One region of the Kitasatospora sp. NPDC057542 genome, then DNA from elsewhere that is predicted to be linked to it. Evidence: riboswitches for the same ligand, from Rfam matches in the RefSeq annotation. Region 1 holds a riboswitch; the other holds the start of a gene.

Region 1 (4,462 bases):
CGCCGGGGGTGACGGCCATCTTCGCCAGCTCGAACACGGCGTCCGGGTGGGCCAGAAGCGCAACGCACCCCACGACGGTTCCGCTTCCCGGCTCGCGGGCCAGGAGCACGTCGCCGCCCGGGTCCACGATGCGGCCGAACGGATCCCCGAGCACGGCCCGGTCCTCCTCCTCCAGGGTGAACAGCTGTGAGATCCATTCCTCGTTCAGCGCGCGGAACGCGTCGGCGTCGCTGGGCGAGGCGATCGAGGAGACCACGGGCGGTGCGGACGCGTACGGCATGGGGCGGGTTCCTTCCCTGGACGACACCACGTCAGCCTGCGACTGCGCCGACTCATGTGTCCAATACGTACACCGGCCGCCATCCATAGGCTGGAGATATGGATCAGCGAATCGAGCTCCGGCATCTGCGCTACTTCCTGGCGCTGGCCGAGGAATTGCACTTCGGCCGCGCCGCCCGCCGGCTGCACATCGCCCAGCCGGCCCTGTCCCAGCAGATCAGGCAGCTGGAGAAGATCGTCGGCGTCGAGCTGTTCCGGCGGACGTCCCGGAGCGTGCGCCTCACGGACGCCGGGATGACGTTCCGGCCGCGGGCGAGGGACCTCCTGGGCCGGCTGGCCGCCGATCTGGACGAGGCCGGCCGGGTCGGCCGCGGCGAGGCCGGCCGCCTGGACGTCGCCTTCATCACCTCCGCCGCCGCGATCGTCAGCGAACGGCTCCGGGCCTTCTCCCTCCGCCGCCCGGACGTCCAGGTCAGGCTGCACGACGGCTTCACCGTCGACGTCCTGACGGCCCTGGAACGCGGCACGGCCGACATCGGGATCGTCCGTGATGCCGAGGAACGCGACGACATCGACCTCGCCCTCCTGACGACGGAACGGTTCGTCGCGGTCGTCCCCGCCGACCACCCCGCCGCGGAGGGAGACCGGGTGGAAGCGGCGGCGCTGGCCACCGACCCCCTGATCCTGTTCCCGCGCTCGGCGGGAGCCCGCGCGTTCGACGTGAACACCCAGCCGATCCGGGACACCGGCAACGACGTCCGGGTCGTACAGGAGTGCTCGAACTGGCACACCGTCATCATGCTCGTCGCCGCGGGCCTGGGCGTCACCATTGCCCCCCACAGCGTCACCACGCTGCTCCCCGCGGGCGCCCGGCGCCTCGAACTCGACGGGCCGTCCGCCATGAGCCGGGTCTTCCTGGCCACCCGCCGAGGAGACGACCGGCCCCTCGTGCGGGCCTTCGTCGCGGCCTCCGAATCCGTGGCGGGCCGGGACGGACGGTCGAACGACGCGCCCTTGATGCTGTCCTTCACCGCGACGTAGGCCTTGCGCCCGTCCGGGCTGACCGCCACCGAGGCGGGTGACGCGTCCAGTTCGACGGTCCGCGGGACACCCGGGACCGGCCCGCCGGACGTGCCGGTGACGGCGCCGGCGGAGCCGGACCCGGCGAGAAGCAGTGCCGCACCCGCCGCCAGGGCGCCTGACCAACGGGCCTTCGGCAAGAGCGAGTGCCCGTACGAGGTGTGGCTTCGGTGAGGCACACGAAGGCCGCAGCCCTGCGGGAGGGCTCCGATCCGTCCGTGCCGGTGACGATCGGACCGCTGGCACCCGGTGCGGGAGTGGTGTGCACGGGAACCTCCAGGACGTGCGGTCCGACCAAGGCCCGCCCGGCGGGCAGCAGCGGCCCGGAGCCCCGCTCCGACCGGCGGACGACGTGTACGTTCCGGAACCGCTGACGCGCCGCGCCGCCCCGCTTCCGGGGCGGCGCACGCCGGTCAGTCAGCCGATCGCCGCAGAAGGTAGGTGTCCATGATCCAGCCCTTGCGCTCGCGCGCCGACTCGCGCAGTTCGCGGATCCGCGGGGCGGCTTCGGCCAGCGGGCCGGCGACCAGGATCTCGTCGGGAGTGCCGAGGTAGGCGCCGTAGTGGATCTCCAGCCCCTCGGGGTCGATCCCGCTGAAGGCGGCCCGGCCGTCGAGCATCACCACCACGTCGTCCACGTCCTCGGGGAACCCCTCGGCCAGGCGGCGGCCGGTGGTGATCTGTACCGGGCGGCCGACCCGGGTCAGCGTGGTGCGGTGGCGGGCGGCGAGCGCGGACACACTGCTGATGCCCGGGATCACCTCGTAGTCGAACGCGACCGTGCCGCGGGCCCGTACGTCGTCCACCACGGCGATGACACTGTCGTAGAGGCTCGGATCCCCCCAGACCAGGAACGCGCCCGTCTCGCCCTCACCGAGGTGCTCGACGGCCAGCTGCTCGACCAGGTCGGCGCGGCGGACGCGCCAGTCGTCCACGGCGGTCGCGTATGCCGGGGTGGTGCGGTCCCGCTCCGCGTCCGGCGCTTCGACGAGCCGGTGCCCGGGCCGCCCGTGCTCGGCCAGGATCCGGCGACGCAGCCGGATCAGGTCCTGCCGTTCCTCGCTCTTGTCGAGGATGAAGAAGACATCCGTGCGGGCGAGTGCCTTGACCGCCTGCAGGGTGAGGTGGTCGGGGTCGCCCGCGCCGATGCCGATGACGAAGATGTGCCGCATGAGAGGCATTCTGCCGTCCGAGACACCCTGATCACGCCGGCAGCCGGGAGGAGCGCGTCGCGAAGCCGGGTATGGACCACCGTGACGTGACGCACGAACCCTTGACCGGATCTTTTCCGTTTCGCCATGATGGGCCGTCAAGTAGCGACTCCGCCGATGGGGGAAGTCCGGTCCGAATCCGGCGCTGACCCGCAACGGTAGGCCTCCGGCTCCACGTCGGCGGCGAGCCCGATTACCCGTCGGCGGAGGTGTGTCGTCCCCTCCTCCCGTCGTGGTCTGCGGGCCGGAGCTCCGAGGGCTGCCCGGCGTGTCGCCGACGTCCTCCGGGCCCCTGCGTCCAGGCCCGGAAAGGCACCCATGCCCGCGCTCCGCCGCACTCTCGGTCTGCTCGCGATACCCGCCCTCGCACTCGCCACCGCGCTCCCGGCGGCCACCGCCGCCCACGCCGCGCCCGCCGCCGCGACCTCGTCCCCGACGGTCCGCCCCGACGCCGCCGCGGGCGGCTGGCTGGCCCGCCAGCTCGTGGACGGCGACCACTTCGAGTCCGTCTTCAACGGGACCGCCTACCCCGACCAGGGCCTGACCGTGGACGCCGTGCTGGCCTTCGCCGCCTCGCACAGCTCCGACGAGGCCGCCGCGAAGGCCACCGCCTGGCTGGCGAAGCCCGAGATCATCAGTGGCTACCTCGGCGACGGCACCACCGAGGCCTACGCGGGCGCGACCGCCAAGCTGCTGCTCGCCGTCGAGGTCCGCGGTGGGAGCCCGACGGCCTTCGGCGGCGTCGACCTGCCGGCCCGCCTGCGCTCGCTGCAGACCGCCGAGGGCCGTTTCTCCGACCGCTCCCAGTGGGGCGACTACAGCAACGCCTTCGGCCAGTCCCTCGCCGTGATCGCCCTGCACCGCACACCCGGTGACGCTCCGGCGGCGGCTGTCGACTTCCTCGCGAACAGCCAGTGCGCGGACGGCGGCTTCCCGGTCTCCTTCGGCCAGGCCACCTGCACCAGTGACCCCGACGCCACCGCACTCGCCGTCCAGGCCCTCGCCGCCACCGGTCGCGCCGCCAAGGCGAACACGGGCCTGGGCTGGCTCACCGCCCACCAGAACACCGACGGCGGGTTCGCGGCGGCCGGGGCGAGCGCCTCCAATGCCAACACCACCGGCCTGGCCACCCAGGCGCTGCTCTCCGGCGGGCGCCTCGTCGCCGGCCTCAAGGGCTGGAGCCGGTTGGTCACGTTCCAGCAGGGCTGCTCCGCCGACCCGGCGGTCCGCGGAGCCGTCGCCTATGACGCGTCCGGCTTCAACGCGGGCAACGGCGCCCGGGCCACCGCGCAGGCCGTCCTCGGCCTCGCGGGCACCCCGCTGGCCACCCTCTCCGCTTCCGGGGCCCGCCCCGATGCCCCGACCCTGGCCTGCCCGGCCCCGGTCGCGCGCTGAACGAGCCTGACACCAGGAGGATTTCACCGATGACCGACACTCTCACCGCGGTCCGCCCGGCCCGCCGTACGCTCGGGTCGATCGCCGCCGCGGCGGCCCTCACCGCCGGACTGCTCGGCGTCTGCGCCGTCCAGGCCCCGCAGGCGCAGGCGGCCGCCTGCACCGGCACCACCGGAGTCACCGTCGTGGTCGACTTCACCGCCGTCGGCGGCGGCATCCAGACCGGCTGCGCGCTCGGCGACCCGGCCAGTGGCCTGGCCGCGCTGACCGGCGCCGGATTCTCGTACGCCTTCCACCCGCGCTACCCGGGCTTCGTCTGCACCATCAACGCCCTGCCGACGACCTGCACCAACCCGACCGGCAGCGCCTACTGGTCGTACTGGCACGCCCAGCACGGCGGCCCCTGGTCGTACAGCAGCCTGGGCGCGGGCAGCTACAACCCGGCACCCGGCGACGTCGAGGGCTGGTCCTTCGGTGCCGGCGCGCAGCCGGGCATC
Region 2 (4,462 bases), on a different contig from region 1:
CTGCGGCAACTGGCGGGTTAGGGCCCCGTCCGGAAGGACACCCGGGTGTGGTGCCGGCCGGTGCGGACGGTGAGCCCGTGCTCGGGCAGGCCGGCCGGGTCGCCGCCGTCGGCGAGCCAGCAGGCCACGGCGGAGCCGAGCAGCAGCGGGTCGATGCCGGGGTCGGGGCAGCCCCAGTCCGGTTCGGCGCGGGCCTCCAGCAGCAGGCCGGTGCGCAGCCGGAGCAGGTGGCGGGCCGGGCCGAGGGCGGCCACCGCGACGGCGAGGCCGGGGAGTTCGGCGATGGTGTCGGCGAGCCAGCGGGTGGCGGGGCGTTCGGCGTGCACCGCGGTGCGGGCGAGGACCTCGGCGGTGTAGCGCAGGGCGTCGCCCGGGTGTTCGTCGGTCAGGGCGTGGAAGCCGCGCGGGGTGTGGTCGTTCGGGTCGAAGGGGTAGCGCCGGAGGCTGACGTCCGTGCCCCCGCTCGTGCCCTTGACGTCGTACGCGGTGGGCCCCTCGGTGGCCGCGGGGCATGGAACGGGCCTGGGGTAGGGCAGAAGGGCCGGTTCGTCCCGGGGTTCGTCCAGTCCCTCCAGGAAGGAGTAGAGCAGCGGGCGCAGCAGCCGGGCGGACTCGCCGCGGTGGGCGAGCGATCGGCCGGTGATGTCGCTCAGATCGGCCGGGTCCCGGGCCAGGACCAGTTCGAGTTGGGCGGCGAGGTCCCCGTCCGGGTCGAGGACGGGTGCGGCCTGGCCGAAGGCGTAGCTGGGGGAGCGCGGGTCGAGTTCGGCGGCGCCGGTGGCGACGAGCATGGTGCGGTGGTCCAGGGCGGCGCCGTAGACGGTGACCGAGCCGTGGTCGCCGATCACGCAGTCGGCGGCGACGAGTGCGGCCTGCCAGCCCTGGTGGGGCGGGATCAGGCGCAGGCCCATCCGGCGGGCGTCGTCGAGCAGCGCCGCGGGGTCGTGGCGGCTCCACACGTTGGGGTGCAGGACGACGGCCACCGTGTACTCGTCGGCGGGCAGTTGGCGGACCAGCCGCTGGGGCAGGTCGGGACGGCGGCCGAATAACGAGTGCTCGCTCCAGGTGGAGCTGACGACGACGAGCCGTCGGCCGCCGGTGGCGCCGAGCGCGGCGCGGTAGCCGTCACGGGAGCGCCGGCTACCGAGCATCCGGTCGAAGCACGGGTCGCCGACCACCTTGGCGACGTCGAGCGCCTCGGGGCAGGAGACCCGCAGCCGGTCCAGCTGTTCGGGGTGGGAGAGGCCGAGGACGTCCACGAACACCCGTCCGTGGTGGGTGAGTTCGTTGCGGGACAGGCCGGCGGCGCTGATCGTGTCGCCGGTGGACTCGGTGACCAGGCGGTTGTAGCCGGCGCCGTGCGGGAGGACGACGAGGCGGGCGTCCAGACGGTGCATGGAGGAGTGGACGGCGCAGGCGACGGCCAGGTCGAAGTGGCGACGGACGGCGTCCTCCCAGTCCAGCACGGTGAAGCCGGGCAGGCCGTGGAGGTACTCGTCCAGGGCGCGGTCGGCGAAGGCGGAACCGGGGTTGACGGTGAAGTAGAGGTCGATGCCGTGCGGGCTCAGCAGGGAGAGGACGTCCAGGACCCGGGTGGCGGAGGTGAGGGTGCGGGCGACCGCCAGCACGCGGGCCTTGACCGGGTCGGTGTTCCAGCGGTCGGCGGGCCAGGCGTGGGGGTGGGACGGCACACCATGATCGTACTGGCAGGGGCCGCCTCCGGCGCGCCGCACCCTTCCCGGGCCGGCGCGGGAAGGAGTCAGCCCGCGGCCGCGCTGGGTTCGTGGTGCTCGGCGGCGGCGCACTCGTCCAGGAGGGGGCGCATGGCCTCGTCCACGAGCCGGTAGCGCACCACTCGTCCGTCCCGGTCGCCGGTGACCACGCCTGCCGTGCGGAGCAGCCGCAGGGCCTGGGAGACGGCGGGGTCGCGCATACCGGTGGCGACCGCGAGGTCGGTGACGGCGAGCGGGCCGGCCCGGTGGAGGGCGAGCAGCAGGGCGAGCCGCCCGGGGTCGGCGAGCAGGGAGAACCGCTCGGCCCAGGACCGGACGTGCGCGGGGTCGCCGATCGCGGCGATGGCCTCGCAGACCCGGTGCCCGTCGATGGTGCGGTGGCCCGCGCGGTCGGCCGGTACGAGATGCATGCGGACATTCTTGCAGGCGCTCCGCTGTGATCCTGGACACCTGCGCAGGTGCGCAGCCTTGCACGGGTCGGGCCCGGCCCCTACGGTGTAGCCCGCCGTGGTGCTCGGGAAGACCGGTGACGGACCCTCAGGGGTCCCAGCCCGGAGCGGCCCTCGCCACTGTGATCGGGTCGTTCCTCCGCCTGCGGAGGAACGTCGTCCGTACCCACGGAGCCACTGGGCGCCTCGCGCGCCTGGGAAGGCGGGTACGGGCGTCCCGTAAGCCAGGAGACCGGCCACGGCATCTCACGAGGTTTTCCACGAGGTGCTGGAGCGTGATCCGCAGATGACCCTGCCCGAAACCGTTGCCGCCGGGGCGAAGGCGGCCCCTTCCGTCCTGCCCACCTTCAGATGGCGGCGCGAGGACACCGTCCGTACGGCCGGGTTGATGGTGGTGATCCTGGCCATGCACGTGGTGGCCTTCGGGACGCTGATCTTCCTGGTCGCACCCGAGAAGTACGCGGTCGGCACCCAGGTCTTCGGGGTGGGCCTGGGTATCACCGCGTACACCCTCGGCATGCGGCACGCCTTCGACGCCGACCACATCGCGGTGATCGACAACACCACCCGCAAGCTGATGGCGGACGGCAAGCGGCCGGTCTCGGTGGGCTTCTGGTTCGCCCTCGGACACTCCTCGATGGTGGTGCTGATGGCCGCCCTGGTGGCGGGCGGCGCGCAGTTGGCGAACACGCTGATGGACGACGAGTCGACCACCCACAAGTGGCTCGGGATGGTCGGTACGACGGCCTCCGGCGCGTTCCTCTACCTGATCGGCGCACTCAACCTGGCGGCGCTGCTCGGCATCCTCAAGGTGTTCCGGGCGATGCGGGCCGGGCGGTTCGACGAGAAGGAGCTGGAGGCGCACCTCGACTCGCGCGGCTTCATGGCCCGGGTGCTGAACCGGGCGACCCGTTCGATCACCCGGCCCGGGCAGATGTTCCCGGTGGGCATGGTGCTGGGCCTGGGCTTCGACACCGCGACCGAGGTCACCCTGATGGTGATGGCCGGCTCGGGTGCGGCCTCCGGCCTGCCCTGGTACGCGATCGCCTGCCTGCCGCTGCTGTTCGCCGCCGGGATGAGCCTGTTCGACACCCTGGACGGGACGTTCATGAACTTCGCGTACCAGTGGGCCTTCGCCAATCCGGTCCGGAAGGTGTACTACAACCTGACCATCACCGGTCTGTCGATCGCGGTGGCCTTCATCATCGGCACCATCGAGCTGGTCGGGGTGCTGCACGAGAAGCTCGGTCTGACCGACCCGGTCACCGGGTTCATCGCGGACATCTCGCTGGACAACGTCGGCTACGCCATCGCCGGGCTGTTCGTGGTGGTCTGGGCGATCGCGATCGGGTACTGGAAGCTGGCCCGGGTCGAGCAGCGCTGGACGCCCGGGAACTCGTGACTCAGGTGGCCGCGAGCAGCAGCGTGCCCGCGACGGCGAGCCCGGCGCCGACCGCCTGGACCGGGCGCAGCCGCTCCTTGAACACCCCGCGCGCCATCAGTGCGGTGACGACCGGGTAGAGCGAGGAGAGAACGGCGGCCACGGCGGCCGAGCCGCGGTGCGAGGCCATCGCGTAGACCCCGTTGGCGGCGACGTCGGCGAGCCCGGTCGCGGTGAGTGCGGGCAGTTGCGTCCGTACGCCGGGCAGCAGTTCGGCCGTCCCGCCGGAGCGGCGCAGCCCGGCCAGCAGGACGGCGCCACCGACGGCCACGTTGCAGACCCGCTGGACGCACAGCACCAGCAGCAGGCCGCCACCGGTGGAGGCGTGGGCGATCAGGGCCATCACGGTGCCGAAGCCGAAGGCGGCGGCGACGGTGAGCAGCAGCGCCTTGCGGGCCGCACGCGGCCCGCCGCGCTCGGGGCCGGCGGCCAGCACCACGCCGACCATCGCGACCGCGATCCCGGCGACCTGGCCGAGGCCGGGCCGGTCGCCCGGGGCGAGGCCGACGCCCACCGGCACCGCGACGCTGATGGTGGTGAGCGGGGAGATCACGCCCATCGGGCCGAGGGCGAGGGCGCGGTAGAAGGCGAGCACCGCGAACGGGCCGATCACCCCGGCGGCGACCGCCCACCACAGTGCCGGGGTGGCGTCGGTCCAGCCACCGGTGGCCAGGACGGCGGCGAGCAGCACCGCGGCGGCCATCGCCTGGGAGGCAACCACCACGGTGAGTGCGGGCAGTCGTCGGGCGAGCGCGCCGCCGCCGAAGTCGGCGACGCCCCAGAGCAGGCCGGCGGCGAGGGCGAGCAGGGCGGTCACCGCGAGGCTCCGCAGATCGAGG

The links. A riboswitch is a leader RNA that binds a small molecule or an ion and turns the genes downstream of it on or off. The one in region 1 is predicted to bind cobalamin.
Region 2: it holds a riboswitch for cobalamin, as region 1 does, so the genes downstream of both, ACFU7Y_RS32435 (HoxN/HupN/NixA family nickel/cobalt transporter) here and ACFU7Y_RS37805 (prenyltransferase/squalene oxidase repeat-containing protein) in region 1, are expected to answer to the same signal.

What each region holds. Positions count from the first base shown of each region.
Region 1 covers NZ_JBHVFE010000500.1:1,905-6,366, forward strand. The annotation lists gene ACFU7Y_RS37790 (GNAT family N-acetyltransferase) at 1-280, opposite strand, end outside; gene ACFU7Y_RS37795 (LysR family transcriptional regulator) at 379-1,320, shown strand; gene cobF (precorrin-6A synthase (deacetylating)) at 1,773-2,531, opposite strand; cobalamin riboswitch at 2,642-2,790, shown strand; gene ACFU7Y_RS37805 (prenyltransferase/squalene oxidase repeat-containing protein) at 2,889-3,965, shown strand; partial or broken gene ACFU7Y_RS37810 (hypothetical protein) at 3,995-4,462, shown strand, end outside.
Region 2 covers NZ_JBHVFE010000354.1:4,365-8,826, forward strand. The annotation lists gene ACFU7Y_RS32420 (AAA family ATPase) at 1-21, shown strand, start outside; gene ACFU7Y_RS32425 (hypothetical protein) at 18-1,691, opposite strand; gene ACFU7Y_RS32430 (metalloregulator ArsR/SmtB family transcription factor) at 1,760-2,143, opposite strand; cobalamin riboswitch at 2,225-2,438, shown strand; gene ACFU7Y_RS32435 (HoxN/HupN/NixA family nickel/cobalt transporter) at 2,469-3,584, shown strand; gene ACFU7Y_RS32440 (EamA family transporter) at 3,586-4,440, opposite strand.